DNA from 2 places in the Mesorhizobium kowhaii genome. Region 2 is predicted to be linked to the other one. Evidence: riboswitches for the same ligand, from Rfam matches in the RefSeq annotation. Region 2 holds a riboswitch; the other holds the start of a gene.
What was found. A riboswitch is a leader RNA that binds a small molecule or an ion and turns the genes downstream of it on or off. The one in region 2 is predicted to bind S-adenosylmethionine.

Region 1: it holds a riboswitch for S-adenosylmethionine, as region 2 does, so the genes downstream of both, metX (homoserine O-acetyltransferase MetX) here and ACFFNA_RS03865 (O-succinylhomoserine sulfhydrylase) in region 2, are expected to answer to the same signal.

What each region holds. Positions count from the first base shown of each region.
Region 1 covers NZ_JBHLYT010000030.1:89,805-97,641, reverse strand. The annotation lists gene ACFFNA_RS17895 (DUF1330 domain-containing protein) at 343-669, shown strand; gene metW (methionine biosynthesis protein MetW) at 789-1,403, opposite strand; gene metX (homoserine O-acetyltransferase MetX) at 1,462-2,631, opposite strand; SAM riboswitch at 2,744-2,821, opposite strand; gene hisC (histidinol-phosphate transaminase) at 2,959-4,068, shown strand; gene ACFFNA_RS17875 (prephenate/arogenate dehydrogenase family protein) at 4,075-5,010, shown strand; gene ACFFNA_RS17870 (sugar kinase) at 5,018-5,941, opposite strand; gene ACFFNA_RS17865 (DUF2125 domain-containing protein) at 6,030-7,028, opposite strand; gene ACFFNA_RS17860 (gamma-glutamylcyclotransferase) at 7,163-7,684, shown strand; gene ACFFNA_RS17855 (aldo/keto reductase) at 7,805-7,837, shown strand, end outside.
Region 2 covers NZ_JBHLYT010000005.1:60,048-67,884, reverse strand. The annotation lists gene ACFFNA_RS03890 (aspartate aminotransferase family protein) at 1-943, shown strand, start outside; gene argF (ornithine carbamoyltransferase) at 961-1,872, shown strand; gene ACFFNA_RS03880 (Hsp33 family molecular chaperone) at 1,951-2,985, shown strand; gene apaG (Co2+/Mg2+ efflux facilitator ApaG/CorD) at 3,031-3,423, opposite strand; gene ACFFNA_RS03870 (ceramide glucosyltransferase) at 3,651-4,802, shown strand; gene ACFFNA_RS03865 (O-succinylhomoserine sulfhydrylase) at 4,816-6,003, opposite strand; SAM riboswitch at 6,061-6,138, opposite strand; gene ACFFNA_RS03860 (2'-deoxycytidine 5'-triphosphate deaminase) at 6,271-7,365, shown strand; gene ACFFNA_RS03855 (ABC transporter substrate-binding protein) at 7,467-7,837, shown strand, end outside.

The DNA of each region.
Region 1 (7,837 bases), on a different contig from region 2:
TGCGCTTCCTGCCAGGTCTTTCGATCTTCAGGACGGTCAAATGGATCGGACTCCCCCTTCCATATCCCCCGTATTGGCCATGACGCTACTGAAAACAAGCGTCCGTGTCACCCTATCGTGATGCTGCTCAATGCGTGCAAAATGACGAATTCCAGAAACTAGCGCTTCAACTGCAACACTATTGCCGCGCGTTATGCTTGCAAATCGTCCTTGCGACGAACGACGCGTCTGTAATCCGGATGCGTTCCACTACGTCAGACGTAATCGCATCGCGGCCGGTGTTTCGGTAGATTGCCGTCGCGAGGCCGGCTGGTCGGCTTCGGTTCCCGAGGGAATACAGTCATGACCGCTTACGTCGTTGCCCATATGCGCCAAGCCCGGATGGGTCCGCAGCTTGTCGAATACCTGCAGAAGATCGATGCCACGCTGGACCCTTTCGGCGGCCGTTTTCTGGTCCATGGCGGCGATGTCGAGGTCATCGAAAACAAATGGCCGGGCCACCTGATCATCATCGAATTTCCCGACAGGCAGCAAGTGCGCAGATGGTACAATTCGGTCGCCTATCAGGCGATACTGACGTTGCGGACCGACAACTCGGAATCCGACGTGATCTTCGTCGATGGCGTTGAGCATCCACATAAGGCCGCGGATGTCCTTGACCAGACGTGAAGCCGACGGTGGCGCGGCGATTGGAGCAATTCCAGGAAAAGTGTGAAACGGTTTTCCGTCGGGAAAAGCGCGTAGCGCTTTCCCTAAGGGAATTGCGTCAAAACAAAGAGATAGCGGGATTACCGTGTCAGCAAGAACACCGCCTGCTGGCCGAAGAAATTCCAGAACCACCACGGCATCGACAAGCCGATCTTCTGGCCATTGGCGTCGAGTGCGGTTGCCTTTTCGACCGTCGCGCCAAGCTCGTCGCACAGATTGACGAAATCGCGGATGGTGCAGAAATGGATGTTGGGCGTGTCGTACCAGGAATAGGGCAGGTCCGTGGTCACCGGCATGCGGCCGTTGAGGAACAGCGACATGCGTACCCGCCAATGGCCGAAATTGGGGAAGGACACGATGGCGCGATTGCCGATCCTGAGCAGTTCGTCGAGAACCAGTTTCGGGTTGCGGGTGGCCTGCAGGGTCTGCGACAGGACGACGAAGTCAAAACCCTTGTCGGGATAGAATTCCAGATCCTTGTCGGCATCGCCCTGGATGACGCTCAAGCCTCGCGCCACGCATTCGTTGACGCCACGCTGCGACAGCTCAAGGCCGCGGCCGTCGACCTGCTTGGTGTCCTGCAGCAATTCGAGCAGCGAGCCATCGCCCGAACCGACGTCGAGCACGCGCGACTGTGGCGGGATGAGGTTGGCGACGACTTCGAGGTCGACGCGCTGGTTGCGGCTGACGTTCATGGCTTCGCCTCCTGGGTGGCGCATGATCCTGGACGGGCAAGTCTGCAACTTTCCGGGGTCATGCGCTGAGCCCTCTTGCCCGTGCCGCAGAGCCGATGAAGCCATTGATGGCGGCAAACAGTTCCGGCTCGTCGAGCAGGAAGGCATCGTGGCCGCGGTCGGTCTCGATCTCGACAAAGGACACCGATGCACCGGCGGCGTTGAGCGCGTGCACGATCGAGCGGCTCTCTTCGGTCGGAAACAGCCAATCCGAGGTGAAGGACACCAGGCAGAAGCGGGTTTTCGTGCCGGCGAACGCATCCGCCAGCCGGCCGCCATGATCGGCGGCGAGGTCGAAATAGTCCATCGACCGCGTCATGTAGAGATAGGAATTGGCGTCGAAGCGATCGACGAAGGTCATGCCTTGGTGGCGCAGATAGCTCTCGATCTGGAAGTCGGCGTCGAAGCCGAAGGTGAGCGCCTCGCGATCCTGCAGATTGCGGCCGAACTTCCGGTGCAGGGCGGCTTCCGACAGATAGGTGATATGGGCGGCCATGCGCGCCACCGCCAGGCCCTTTTCCGGGCGTCCGCCGTGCTCGAAATATTTGCCGCCATGCCAGTCCGGATCGGCCATCACAGCTTGCCGGCCGACCTCATGGAAGGCGATGTTCTGTGAGGAATGGCGCGCACCGGTGGCAATCGGTAGCGCCGAGAAGACGCGCTCCGGATAGCTCGACGCCCATTCCAGCACCTGCATGCCGCCCATCGAGCCGCCGAGCACGCAAAACAGTTTTTCGATGCCGAAATGGTCGATCAGCATCTGCTGCGCGCGCACCATGTCGCGGATGGTGATGATCGGCAGGTCGAGCCCGTAGGGCTTGCCGGTGGCGGGGTTGGTCGAGGCCGGGCCGGTCGAGCCCAGGCAGCCGCCAATGACGTTGGAGCAGATGACGAAGAAACGGTTGGTGTCGATGATCTTGCCGGGGCCGATCAGCACTTCCCACCAGCCCGGCTTGCCGGTCACCGGATTGGTGCTGGCGACGTGCTGGTCGCCGGTCAGCGCATGGCAGACGAGGATGGCGTTGGAACGGGCATCGTTCAGCGTGCCGTAAGTCTGGTAGGCGATCTGGAACGGCGACAGCAGCGTGCCGGCATCGAGCTTGAGCGGCTTGTCAGGCCCAAAACGCAGCACCGGGCTAGACGGCTGGTCGGCCTCGTTGTTGGTTTTTCCAGCGCGCAGAGCGGCCATTGCATCCATCTCACACTTTGAATCCACGCACCGTGCGTTCGAAAATCGATGCCGATGCGGTGTCCGGCCGGCGCGGACAACAAAAAACCGGCATTGCAGTCGCAAAGCCGGTTACAGGATGCAAACGGCCCTTTAGCAAGTTGTTTAACGTGGCTGCAAGCCGACCGGCCAAATCACCACGGAAGTTCGCACCTCTTCTAGGGCTGCGGCACGCCGGCGTCAACGGCCAGCGCAGTCCAGAGGCTGCCACCTCTCGACATTGCGGGCCGTGGCTTGTATTTCCGCTGCGGCTTCCAGGCGGAAGCGTTCTCGACGGATTTTTATGACATGAGCCAGACACCGGACAAGGCACGTCCAACCCCGCGCGCGGGCATCATGGACATCGACGCCTATGTGCCGGGCAAGAGCACGGCGCCCGCCGGCGTCGCCAAGGTCTACAAGCTGTCGTCGAACGAGAATCCGCTCGGTCCGTCGCCGAAGGCGATCGAGGCGGCACGGGAGATTGCTGGAAAGCTCGACGTCTATCCCGACGGCACCGCCAGACGGCTGCGTGAAGCGATCGCCGAGGTGCATGGTCTCAACGCGCAGAACATCATCTGCTCCAACGGCTCCGACGAAATTCTCGGGCTTTTGGCGCAGACCTATCTGGCGCCCGGCGACGAGGCGATTTTCACCGAACACGCCTTCATGGTCTACAAGATCTACATCCAGTCGGCCGGCGCCATTCCAGTCGCGGTCAAGGAGACCGACGAGCGTGCCGACATCGATGCGATCCTGGCCGCTGTTACGCCGCGGACGAAAATCGTGTTCCTTGCCAATCCCAACAATCCGACCGGCACCTATGTGCCGTTCCAGGAGGTGCGCCGCCTGCATGCCGGCCTGCCCAAAAATGTGCTTCTGGTGCTCGACGCCGCTTACGCCGAATATGTCCGCCGCAACGATTATGAAGCCGGCATCGAACTGGTCGGCGGCGCCGAGAACGTGGTGATGACCCGCACCTTCTCCAAGATCGGCCTGGGCGGGGCGCGGATCGGCTGGATGTATGCGCCGATGCACATCGTCGACGCCATCAACCGTGTGCGTGGCCCTTTCAACGTCAATGCGACGGCGATCGAGGCGGGCATCGCCGCGATCCGTGACCGCGACCACGTTCAACGCAGCGTGATGCATAACGAAACCTGGCTCACATGGTTGAGCGAGGAGTTTGGCAAGCTCGGGCTGCGGGTGACGCCAAGCGTCGGCAATTTCATCCTCATCCATTTTCCCGACGACCAGAAACATTCGGCTGCTGCGGCGGACGATTATCTGACGGCGCGCGGCTATATCCTGCGGCGCGTTTCCGGCTACGGCTTTCCCAACGCGCTGCGCATGACCGTCGGCACCGAAGAGGCCAATCGCGGCGTTGTCGCCGCTCTCACGACATTCCTGAAAAGCTAGAACACCATGACATCACCGATGTTTGAAAAGATCGCGCTGGTCGGCATCGGCCTGATCGGCTCGTCGCTGGCCCGCGTCATCCGCCGCGAGGGCCTCGCTCGCCACGTCGCCATCTCGACCCGCAGTGCAGCGACCTTGGCGCGAGCGCAAGAGCTTGGGCTCGGCTCCTCCTACACCACCGATGCGAAAGAAGCGGTCCGCGATGCCGATCTGGTCATCGTCTCGGTGCCGGTCGGCTCGTCCGGCGCGGTGGCCGAGGAAATCGCGCCGGCACTGAAGAAGGGTGCGATCCTCACCGATGTCGGCTCGACCAAGGCATCGGTCATCGCGCAGATGCAGCCCTATGTGCCTGATGGCGTGCACTTCATTCCCGGCCACCCGCTGGCGGGCACCGAAAAATCCGGCCCGGATGCCGGGTTTGCCGACCTGTTCGACAATCGCTGGTGCATCTTCACCCCGCTGCCCGACACCGACCCGGAGGCACTAGAGAGATTGTCGGAATTCTGGCGCCGCTGCGGCGCCAACATCGACACGATGGACCCCCAGCATCACGACATGACGCTGGCCATCGTCTCGCACCTGCCGCACATCATCGCCTACAATATCGTCGGCACCGCAGACGATCTGCAGTCGGTGACCAAGTCCGAAGTGATCAAATATTCGGCTTCGGGTTTTCGCGATTTCACCCGTCTCGCCGCCTCCGATCCGACCATGTGGCGTGACGTCTGCCTGCACAACAAGGACGCCATCCTCGAAATGCTGTCGCGGTTCTCCGAAGATCTGGCGTCGCTGCAGCGGGCGATCCGCTGGGGCGATGGTGAAAAGCTGTTCGACCTGTTCACCCGCACCCGTGCCGTGCGCCGCTCGATCATCGAGGCCGGCCAGGACATCGACGTGCCCGATTTCGGCCGTCAGGCGGTCGAGCACCCGGCCAAGAGCTAAGTCTGATTCAGACAGGCCAGGTCACAGCAACCATAGCCAGCGTCTCGGCGCGGCCGGGCGCGCCCAACCTGCCGCCGAAGCGCAGGCATTTGAGCGCGGCGGCCGCACTGGCGAAGCGCAAGGCCTGCTCGACCGGCATGGCTTCCGCCAGCCCGACGGCAAAGGCGCCGTGAAAGACATCGCCGGCGGCCAGCGTGTCGACCGCCTTGATTTTTGGCGCCGCGACATGGCGCAATGATCCCGTCGCGCGATCGAACCACCAGGTTCCAGCCGCGCCGCCCGTAACCGCGACAAATGCATCGCCGCGCCGGGCAAGTGCCTCACAGGCCTGGCGCGGATCCAGTTCCGCGCCGCACAGAATGCGCGCCGCCGGCTCAGAAGCGACGACATGGGATGCGAGCGGCAGCAGCAGCTCCAGCACGTCCCTCGGCGCGGTATCGGCATCGAGGATAGCCGGCCGGCCGATGGCGCGCGCCGCCTCCAGAGCAAGCGCTGCGGCACCGGGCCAGCGGACGTCGACCAGCACGGCATCGAATGCGGAGAGGTCGGCCGCCGGTAGTGCCTCGGGATCGACCTGGGCTTGGCTGTCATAGAAAGGCACGATGATGCGCTCGCCATGCGCGTCGACCAGGATCGCGGCCAGCGCTGAGCGCGCGCCACTGACGCGGCGCACGAAGCTGCAATCGACGCCTTCCGCCTCGATCCCGGCGATCAGCTGATCGCCGACAGAATCGTCACCCGCGCTCGCCCACAGCGATACGTCGGCGCCCAGGCGATGCGCGGCGCAGGCCGCGCTCGTCGCCATGCCCGCGGCGATCTGGACGCCGTCGGAGGCGATGAACTTGCCCTGATGGTCGGGCAGCGTCTCGACACGCAGGATCGTATCCAGCGTCAGGGCGCCGACACTCAGCAGTTTCACGGGCCGGTTCATTTCAGGGGATTCATGCGGCGCACTTCAAGTCTTTGCCTGATGCATGTCGTTGTCCCAAAACCGCTGCGCACCTTTGGGCGACATGCACTTATTCCAACGGCTTGATCTTGCCCAGGGGGATGAAGCCGAGCGAGGCCTTGCCCTTGACCACCTTGAGCGGCATCGACGGTTCGTTGCCGAGCAGCGCCAAGGCAGCAAAGCCCTGCTCGATCTGGCTTTTCTGCTCGGGGATGGCACCGCCGAGGATGGCCGCCACGGCCTTCGGGTCCTTCAGCTTGATCATCAGGTCGGCTTCGATCAGGCCTTCGGCATCGACCGACAGCGGTCCGGAAACGGTGACGCGCGCCGTGCCCGACGACAGGTCGAGGTTGCGGATCTCGATCGCCTGGCCGCGTAGGCTCTTCATTTGCGTGCCGATCAGCGCCACTCCGTTCTTCAGCGTCACGTCGCCGCTGGCATCGAGCGCCGGCAGCACGCGCCCGCCGATCGCGTCGGAATCGATCTCGAGATCACTGAAGTTGCCGAGATAGTCGATATCCCTACCGTTCGGCTGCAATTGGCCGTCCGCCTTGCCGGCGCTGAACAGTTCGACCGGATCGGTGTCGTCGGCCGGATCAGTCTGGCCGGAGAGGCCCTCGGCCTGCAGCGAAATCCGCCGTGGCAGCGGCCATGACAGTTTGACGTTGGCCTGCAGATTGTCCCAGTCGATCCACAGCGGCACCATGCCCGGAACGGAGGTCCTGAGCGGACCGCGCAGATCGGCAACCGGCGACAGAGGCTGGGTGATCTGGGCGACGGCATTGAAGCTGCCGGCCGAGGCCGCGACGTTCTTGGCATCGTCCTCATAAGCGAGATTGTCACAGGAGATGGCAAAGCTCAGGGGATAGCCGCTGACCTGGAGATTGGCGCAGCCGGCCTGGACGCCACTCTTGTTGAGCGTGGCAACCGCCTTGTCGGCTTCGCTTCTGACCCGGTCAGCCAGATAGAACCAGCCAGTGCTGTAGATGGCGAACAACACGACGATGAACGCGGCAAGCCACAACAGGCGGCGTCGGCGCTTCGGTTTGCGTTCGTCACTTGACGTCATGCTTTGGCTCTCGTTAACGCATGGGTGTTGTAGGCGGACTCGCGATTCCGACAACGATAGGTAGACAGAGGCGGACGGAAAAAACACCGATTCCGGTGCGGTGCTGCCACTCTTTTGCAATCAGGCGCGGCGATATGGGCGATTTTTGGGTGTTTGGCTATGGGTCGCTGATCTGGCGGCCGGGTTTCGCGCATGTCGAAACGCAACGTGCCCGCCTGCACGGCTACCGGCGCTCGCTGTGCGTCTACTCCTTCGTGCATCGCGGCACGCGTCAGCGGCCGGGGCTGGTGCTCGGTCTCGACCGTGGCGGCTCCTGCGTCGGCCTGGCGTTCCGCGTGCCCGGCGAATTGCGCGAGGAGGTCATCGCCTATCTGCGCGAGCGCGAGCTGGTCACCAACGTCTATCTCGAACGCACGCTCAAGGTTCGCCTCGACGGCGGCGGCACGGTCGAGGCGGTGGCCTACATCGTCGACCGCCAACATGAGCAATATGCCGGCGCGCTCGACGCGGCGGATGCAGCGGCGGTGGTGCGTGGCGCGGTCGGCCAGTCCGGCAACAATGAGGACTATGTGATCAGCACGCTGGAACACCTTGAAGCGCTGGGGATAAGCGACCATTGGCTGGAGGGTGTGGCGCGCCTGGTCGCGCCTTTGTGAAGCGCTGGCTCTGCGGAAAAAGCGGCCAGGCCTTTGACCTCGATGAGGCAAGACCTAGGTTAGGTTCCGAGCCTCAGCCAGGGCTGCATTCGCCCGCCCCCAATATCCCGGAGATACGCCTTGCAGAAACGCCGTCTCGGTCGCACCGACCTT
Region 2 (7,837 bases):
TTTCGCCGACAAGGTGTTCTTCACCAATTCCGGTGCCGAGGCGCTGGAATGCGCGATCAAGACGGCGAGGCGCTACCATTTCGTCAAGGGACATCCCGAACGCTTCCGCGTCATCACCTTCGAAGGTGCCTTCCATGGCCGCACGCTGGCGACCATCGCGGCGGGTGGTCAATACAAGTACCTTGAAGGGTTTGGACCCAAGGTCGAAGGCTTCGACCAGGTCGGCTTCGACGACATCGATGCGGCCGAAAAGGCGATCACGCCGGAGACCGCGGCGATCCTGATCGAACCGGTACAGGGCGAGGGCGGCATCCGCCCGGTGCCGACGCAATCGCTGAAGCGGCTCCGGCAGTTGTGCGAACAGCACGGCCTGCTCCTGATCTACGACGAGGTTCAGTGCGGCATCGGCCGAACCGGCAAGCTGTTCGCGCATGAATGGTCCGGCGTCACGCCCGACATCATGGCGATCGCCAAGGGCATTGGCGGCGGCTTCCCGATGGGCGCCTGCCTTGCCACGGATGAAGCGGCCATTGGCATGACATCCGGCGTGCATGGCACCACTTTCGGCGGCAACCCGCTGGCCATGGCGGTTGGCAACGCCGTGCTCGACGTGGTGCTGGAAGACGGCTTCCTGGAAGATGTCCAGCGCAAGGCGCTGCTGATGAAGCAGGGGCTGGCGGCGGTCGCTGACGAGTTTCCCGAGGTCATCGAGGACATCAGAGGCACCGGGCTGATGCTCGGCCTCAAATGTGCCATGCCCAACACCAAGGTGAACATGGCATTGCGCGACCAGCACCTGCTGGCGGTTCCGGCCGGCGACAACGTCATTCGCCTGTTGCCGCCGCTCACTGTCACCGATGCCGAGATCCACGACGCGCTCAACCGCATCCGCGCCGGCGCCAAGGGCCTGGCGGAGGCGATCGCCGCCGCCGCCGCGAAGTAATCCCGGAACCATTGCTGATGTCAGTTCGCCATTTCACCGATCTTTCCGCCGTTTCCGAAGGCGATCTGCGCTTCATGCTTGACGATGCGGTGGTGCGAAAGGCTCGCCTCAAGGCTGGCGAGCGGACCAGGCCGCTCGAAGGCAAGGTGCTGGCGATGATCTTCGACAAGCCCTCGACGCGCACCCGCGTGTCCTTCGACGTCGGCATGCGTCAGCTTGGGGGTGAAACCATCATGCTGACCGGTACCGAGATGCAGCTCGGCCGCTCCGAGACCATTGCCGACACCGCCAAGGTGCTGTCGCGCTACGTCGACGCGATCATGATCCGCACCACCTCGCATGAGCGGCTTTTGGAACTGACCGAGAACGCCACCGTTCCGGTCATCAACGGACTGACCGACGACACCCATCCCTGCCAGCTGATGGCCGATATCATGACCTTCGAGGAGCATCGCGGTCCGGTCGCCGGCAAGACCATCGCCTGGACCGGCGACGGCAACAATGTGCTGCATTCGCTGCTCGAAGCCTCGGCGCGGTTCCGCTTCAACCTCAACGTCGCCGTACCCGAAGGCAGCGAGCCGGCGCAGAAGCATATCGACTGGTCGCAGGCGCATGGCGGCAAGCTGCACTTCACCCGCTCGCCCGAGGAAGCCGTCGACCAGGCCGATTGCGTGGTCACCGATTGCTGGGTGTCGATGGGCCAGGAGCATCGCGCCCGCGGTCACAACGTGTTTTCGCCCTACCAGGTCAACGCCAAGCTGATGGCGAAGGCCAGGCCGGATGCCCTGTTCATGCACTGCCTGCCAGCGCATCGCGGCGAGGAAGTGACCGACGAGGTCATTGACGGGCCGCATTCTGTGGTCTTCGACGAGGCCGAGAACCGGCTCCATGCGCAGAAGGCCGTACTCGCCTGGTGTCTCGGCGCTTGATCTCTGGGGGTGTGATGCCTATCTGCGCCGCATCACGCAAATCAAGCGCGTTTCGAAGCATGCGCCCTCCAGGGCGGCATGGCCGCGCCCTGGAGCTTTGTCATGTTGGAAACCTATCAAGTGACTGAACATCACCCCAAACTCGGCGAATTCGGCTACGCCGGCGACGATCACGTCGTGCCCTTCGAGGTCGGCCCGCTCGATGTGCGCGGCCGCACCGTTCAGCTCGGGCCGATGCTCGACGCTATCCTCACCCGTCACGACTATCCCGAGCCGGTCGCCCGCCTGCTGGCGGAAGCCTGTGTGCTGACGGTGCTGCTCGGCACCTCGCTGAAGTTCGAGGGCAAGTTCATCCTGCAGACCCGCACCGACGGGCCGGTCGACATGCTGGTCGCGGACTTTTCCACGCCCTCGGCGCTGCGCGCCTATGCGCGCTTCGATGCCGATCGGCTGGAGGCGCTGGTCGCGGCAGGCGAAACGTCTCAGCAGACGCTGCTCGGCAGCGGCGTGCTGGCGCTGACCATCGACCAGGGCGCTCATACACAGCGCTACCAGGGCATCGTCCAGCTCGACGGCGAAACGCTGGAGGATGCGGCCCGCACCTATTTCCGCCAGTCGGAGCAGATCCCGACCGATCTCAGGCTCTCTGTGGCCAAGTTGCTGACGCCCGGCATCGGCGGCGCCCGCGAGCAGTGGCGCGCCGGTGGCATCCTGGCGCAGTTCCTGCCTCAGTCGCCCGAACGCATGCGCGTTCCGGACCTGCCGGGCGGCGATGGCGATCCGCGCGAGGAGATCCACGATCCGGCCGACAATTCCTGGCAGGAGCTGCTGGCATTGCTCGGCACCATCGAGCCGACCGAACTGATCGACCCGACGATCGGCGCCGAGCGGCTGCTCTACAGGCTGTTCCACGAGCATGGCGTGCGCGTCTTCGGCGGCGTTCCGGTCGCCGACCAGTGCTCGTGCTCGCGCGACAAGATCCGCGGCATCCTCGAGGGCTTCTCGGCGCAGGAGATCAAGGACAGCACCGAAGACGGCGGCATCCACGTCGCCTGCGAATTCTGCTCGAAGCAATATGACTTCGACCCTGCGGAATTTACGGTGGCCCAGTAGGGAAAAACACGCCTTACCGGCTGCTTCGCTGCCGGTAAGGCGAAACTAATTCACCGTCCGCCGCGTGCCCGGCAGGTCCAGCGAGAAGGCAGGGATGGCGATGTCGAACGTCTCGCCCCGCTTGTTGCGCATCGTGTAGTGCCCGACCATGATGCCGGACGGTGTCGAAAGCGGGCAGCCGGACGTGTATTGATAGCTGTCGCCGGGATTGAGTTCGGGCTGGTCGCCGACGACGCCGGGGCCGCGCACCTCCTCGACCCGGCCGGTGCCGTCGGTGATGTGCCAATAGCGCGACAACAGCTGCACAAACTCATCCGACTGGTTGTCGATCGTTATCTGATAGCCCCAGACATAGCGGTTCTCGGACGGATCCGAGCGATCCTCCAGATAGAACGGCCTGACCTGCACTTCGATGTTGCGCGTCACGGCGCGGTACATAAGCGGCTCCAAAACAATCCGGTAACTTTCGGCGCTCCGCGCGGACTGGTCAACGGTGCGCGTCCTGTCATTGCGGCCTCAAAGGCAGGTGCCGGCAAAGAATGTCATTTAAGTGACACACGACAATGATGGTGTGCGCCGACCAGTGCCGCGCGACTCGGGCGCTCTGTCGAACTGTTGAAATCGGTCGTCATGCGGACCGGTTTTTCTGGAGTGACCGGATTTCGATGGAACTCACTCTCATAGCCGCCACGCTTTCAGCTGCTCTCATCCTCTCAAACCTCGCCAGCATCCTGCTCGCCGCTTCGCGTCTGAAGCGCCGCCGCACCATCGCGCCGCCGGCCGGCAAGCCGCGGCCGGTGTCGATCGTCGTGCCGTCGCGTGGTGTCGAGCCGTTTACACAGGAGACGCTGGAGCGTGCCTTCTCGCTCGACTGGCCGCGCTACGAACTGGTCTTTTGCGTCGCCCATGCCGATGATCCGGTGGTCAGGCTGATCCGCGCCGCCATTGCCCGTTTCCCCAAGGTGCCGGCTCGGCTGTTGATCGGCGACGACCGCATCAGCGCCAATCCGAAACTCAACAATTGCGTCAAGGGCTGGGAAGCCGCGCGCCACGATTGGGTCATCCTGGCCGATTCCAACGTGTTGATGCCGAGAGACTACGTCCAGCACCTGATGGCCGCATGGCGGCCGGACACCGGCCTTGTCTGCTCGACGCCGATCGGCTCGCGGCCGGCCGGCTTCTGGGCCGAAGTCGAATGCGCCTTCCTCAACACGCTGCAGGCGCGCTGGCAATATGCCGGCGACGCGCTTGGGCTCGGCTTTGCCCAGGGCAAGAGCATGCTCTGGAACAAGCCGATGCTGGATGCCAATGGTGGCATCCGTGCGCTGGCCGCCGAGATCGCCGAGGACGCTGCCGCGACCAAGCTGGTCAATGGCCTTGGCCTGCGCGTCAATCTCGTCGCCGCGCCCTTCGAGCAGCCGCTCGGCCGGCGCACGTTTGACGAGATCTGGTCGCGTCAGGCCCGTTGGGCGCGGCTGCGCCGCGTCACCTTCCCGCTGTTCTTCGCACCCGAAATCCTGACTGGCGCGGTGGTGCCGCTGGTGCTTGCGCTGGTTGCGGCGTCGGCCGCCGGCGTCAGCCTCTGGGCAACCGCCATTGCCGTGCTGGCGGCCTTCTACCTTCCGGAATGCGCCCTGGCTGGGTCCAAGGGCTGGCACCTGTCGCCGCGCATGGTCGCGGCGATATTGGCGCGCGACCTGATCCTGCCGGCGATGTGGGCGCGCGGCTGGCTCGGTGGCGCCGTCGACTGGCGCGGCAACGCAATGACCATTGGCACCAAGGCGGCCGAACTGGAAGAGACGCCGTCCGGCGCCTGATAGCCAAAGGCCTCTATTTGGCCTTCAGCGCCTGTTCGATGTCTTCCAGAAGATCATCGGTATCCTCCAGGCCGACCGACAGTCTGAGCGTGCCTGGCCCGATGCCGAGCTCGGCGCGGGCCTCGTCGCTCAAATTCTTGTGCGTCGTCGTCGCCGGATGGGTGATCAGGCTCTTGGCGTCTCCGAGATTGTTGGAGATCAGCACGATGTCGAGGGCGTTCTGCAAGGCGAAGGCCGCCTGCTTGCCACCCTTGACGTCCAGGCAGATCAGCGTCGAGCCGCCCGACATCTGCTTCTTGACGATGGCCGCCTGCGGGTGGTCGGCGCGGCCGGGATAGATGACGCGGGCGATTTCGGGCCGCTCGGCCAGGAAATCCGCGATCTTGCCGGCGCTTTCCGTCTGCTGGCGCACGCGCAGCGGCAGCGTCTCCAGGCCCTTCAGCAGCGTCCAGGCATTGAACGGCGACAGGCTCGGGCCGGTGTGGCGGAAATAGTCGTGCAGGTTCTCGTCGATCCACTTCTTGTCCGACAGGATGACGCCGCCGAGACAGCGGCCCTGGCCGTCAATATGCTTGGTCGCCGAGTAGACGACGATGTGCGCACCGAGCTGCAAAGGCTTCTGCTGCAGGGGCGTGGCAAAGACATTGTCGACGATCAGCCGCGCACCGATCGAATTGGCAAGCGCGGCAACTGCGGCGATGTCGACCACTTCCAGCGTCGGGTTGGTCGGACTTTCCAGGAAGAACAGCTTGGTGTTCGGCTTGACCGCCTTTTCCCAGTTGGCGATGTCGGTGCCGTCGACCAGTGTCGCCTCTATGCCGTATTTCGGCGCCAGCGTCTCGACCACCCAGCGGCAGGAGCCGAACAGCGCGCGCGCCGCCACGATATGGTCGCCGGCCTTGGCGCTGCACAGAAGGGCTGCCGTCACTGCGGCCATGCCGGACGCGGTGGCGCGCGCATCCTCGGCGCCTTCGAGCGCGCACATGCGCTTTTCGAACATGTCGACGGTCGGGTTGGCGTAGCGCGAATAGATGAAACCCGGCTCCTCGCCCTTGAAGCGGGCTTCGGCAGCCTGCGCCGTTTCGTAGACATAGCCCTGGGTGAGGTACATCGCCTCGGAGGTTTCGCCGAAACCGGAACGCAGGGTCCCGCTATGCACGAGTGCTGTTTGAGGTTTCCAGTTGTGCTTCTTGGTGCTCATCGCTTTTGTTCCAGACACAAAAAAACCGGCCGCGAAAGTCGCAACCGGTCCATACGGCCTTGCGGCCCGACGGTCCTTTAGCGACTTGTTTAACGTGGCTGCAAGCCGACCGGCCAAATCACCACGGGATAACGACCCTTTAGACCCGCGCCACGCTTGCGTCAATTGCCGGCTTGATTAAGAGGTTTGTACCAAGCCGCAAAACTGTTCCATGGTTTTGCGGCAGGAACCTGCGACAAGAAAATCGCCTGGCCTAGGAGTGGAGCCTTGCGGCAGACAGGCATTCTTCCCGATCAGGACATTTCGGCGCTGTTCCAGTCCGGCGCGCTGAAGTCACCGCGCGCGTTCGATGCCGACCAGATCCAGCCGGCGAGCCTGGATCTGCGGCTCGGCGACAAGGCCTGGCGCGTGCGGGCCTCGTTCCTGCCGGGCCCCAACCACAAGGTTTCGGAAAAGCTCGACCGGCTGCAACTGCATGAGATCAATCTTGCCGAGGGCGCGGTGCTGGAGACCGGCTGCGTCTATATCGTGCCCTTGCTTGAAAGCCTGGCATTGCCGGCGGACATTTCGGCCTCGGCCAACCCGAAAAGTTCGACCGGTCGGCTCGACATCTTCACACGCGTCATGACCGATCGCGGCCACGAGTTCGACAAGATCGCCGCCGGCTATCATGGCCCGCTCTATCTCGAGGTCAGCCCGCGCACCTTTCCGATCGTCGTGCGCACCGGTTCGCGCCTGTCGCAGATCCGGTTCCGCACCGGCAATGCGCTGCTCTCGGAAGCCGAGTTGCATGACCTGCATCGCGCCGAGATGCTGGTCGCCACCGAGCCGCCGAACATCTCCGGCGGCGGCATCGCGCTGTCGATCGATCTCAACGGGGATCAGAACGGCCTGGTAGGCTATCGCGGCAAGCATCACACCGGTCTTGTCGACGTTGACAAACGCGCGGCACAAGAGGTCGTCGACTTCTGGGAGCCGATCCACAAGAGCGGCGCCGGCGAGCTGGTGCTCGATCCCGATGAATTCTACATCCTCGTCAGCCAGGAAGCGGTGCATGTGCCGCCGCTCTACGCTGCCGAGATGACGCCGTTCGATCCGCTGGTCGGCGAATTCCGCGTCCACTATGCCGGATTCTTCGATCCGGGCTTCGGCCACTCGGCGTCTGGCGGCACCGGCAGCCGGGCAGTGCTCGAAGTGCGCAGCCACGAAGTACCGTTCATCCTCGACCATGGCCAGATCGTCGGCCGGCTGGTCTACGAGCATATGCTGAAGCGGCCGCAGGCGCTCTACGGCACCGATCTCGGCTCCAACTACCAGGCGCAGGGCCTGAAGCTGTCCAAGCATTTCCGCGCCGCGCGCTGACCTCCCCTTTGCCGTCAGGCAATATGCTTGCCTGCGCCGGCTCGCCATGCTTGGCTGCCTTGCTGGCTGTCAAGATGCCGGCGTTCAAGGGAACCAAGAAAATGCAGATTTCCAGATGGATCATATCGGCAGCTGGTGCTGCCATGCTGGTGATGGCGGCCGGCTCTCTGTCGGCGCAGGCAGCGGAGAAACTGAAGATCGGCACCGAGGGCGCCTATCCGCCGTTCAACACCATCACCGCGGATGGCAAGGTCGTCGGCTTCGACATCGACATCGCCAATGCGCTATGCGCGCAGATGAAGGTCGAGTGCGAGATTGTCACCCAGGACTGGGATGGCATCATTCCCGCCCTGCAGGCCAAGAAATTCGATGCCATCATCGCCTCGATGAGCATCACCGAGGAGCGCAAGAAGCAGGTCTCCTTCACCAACAAATACTATACGACGCCTCTGGCGCTGGTGGCGCCGAAGGA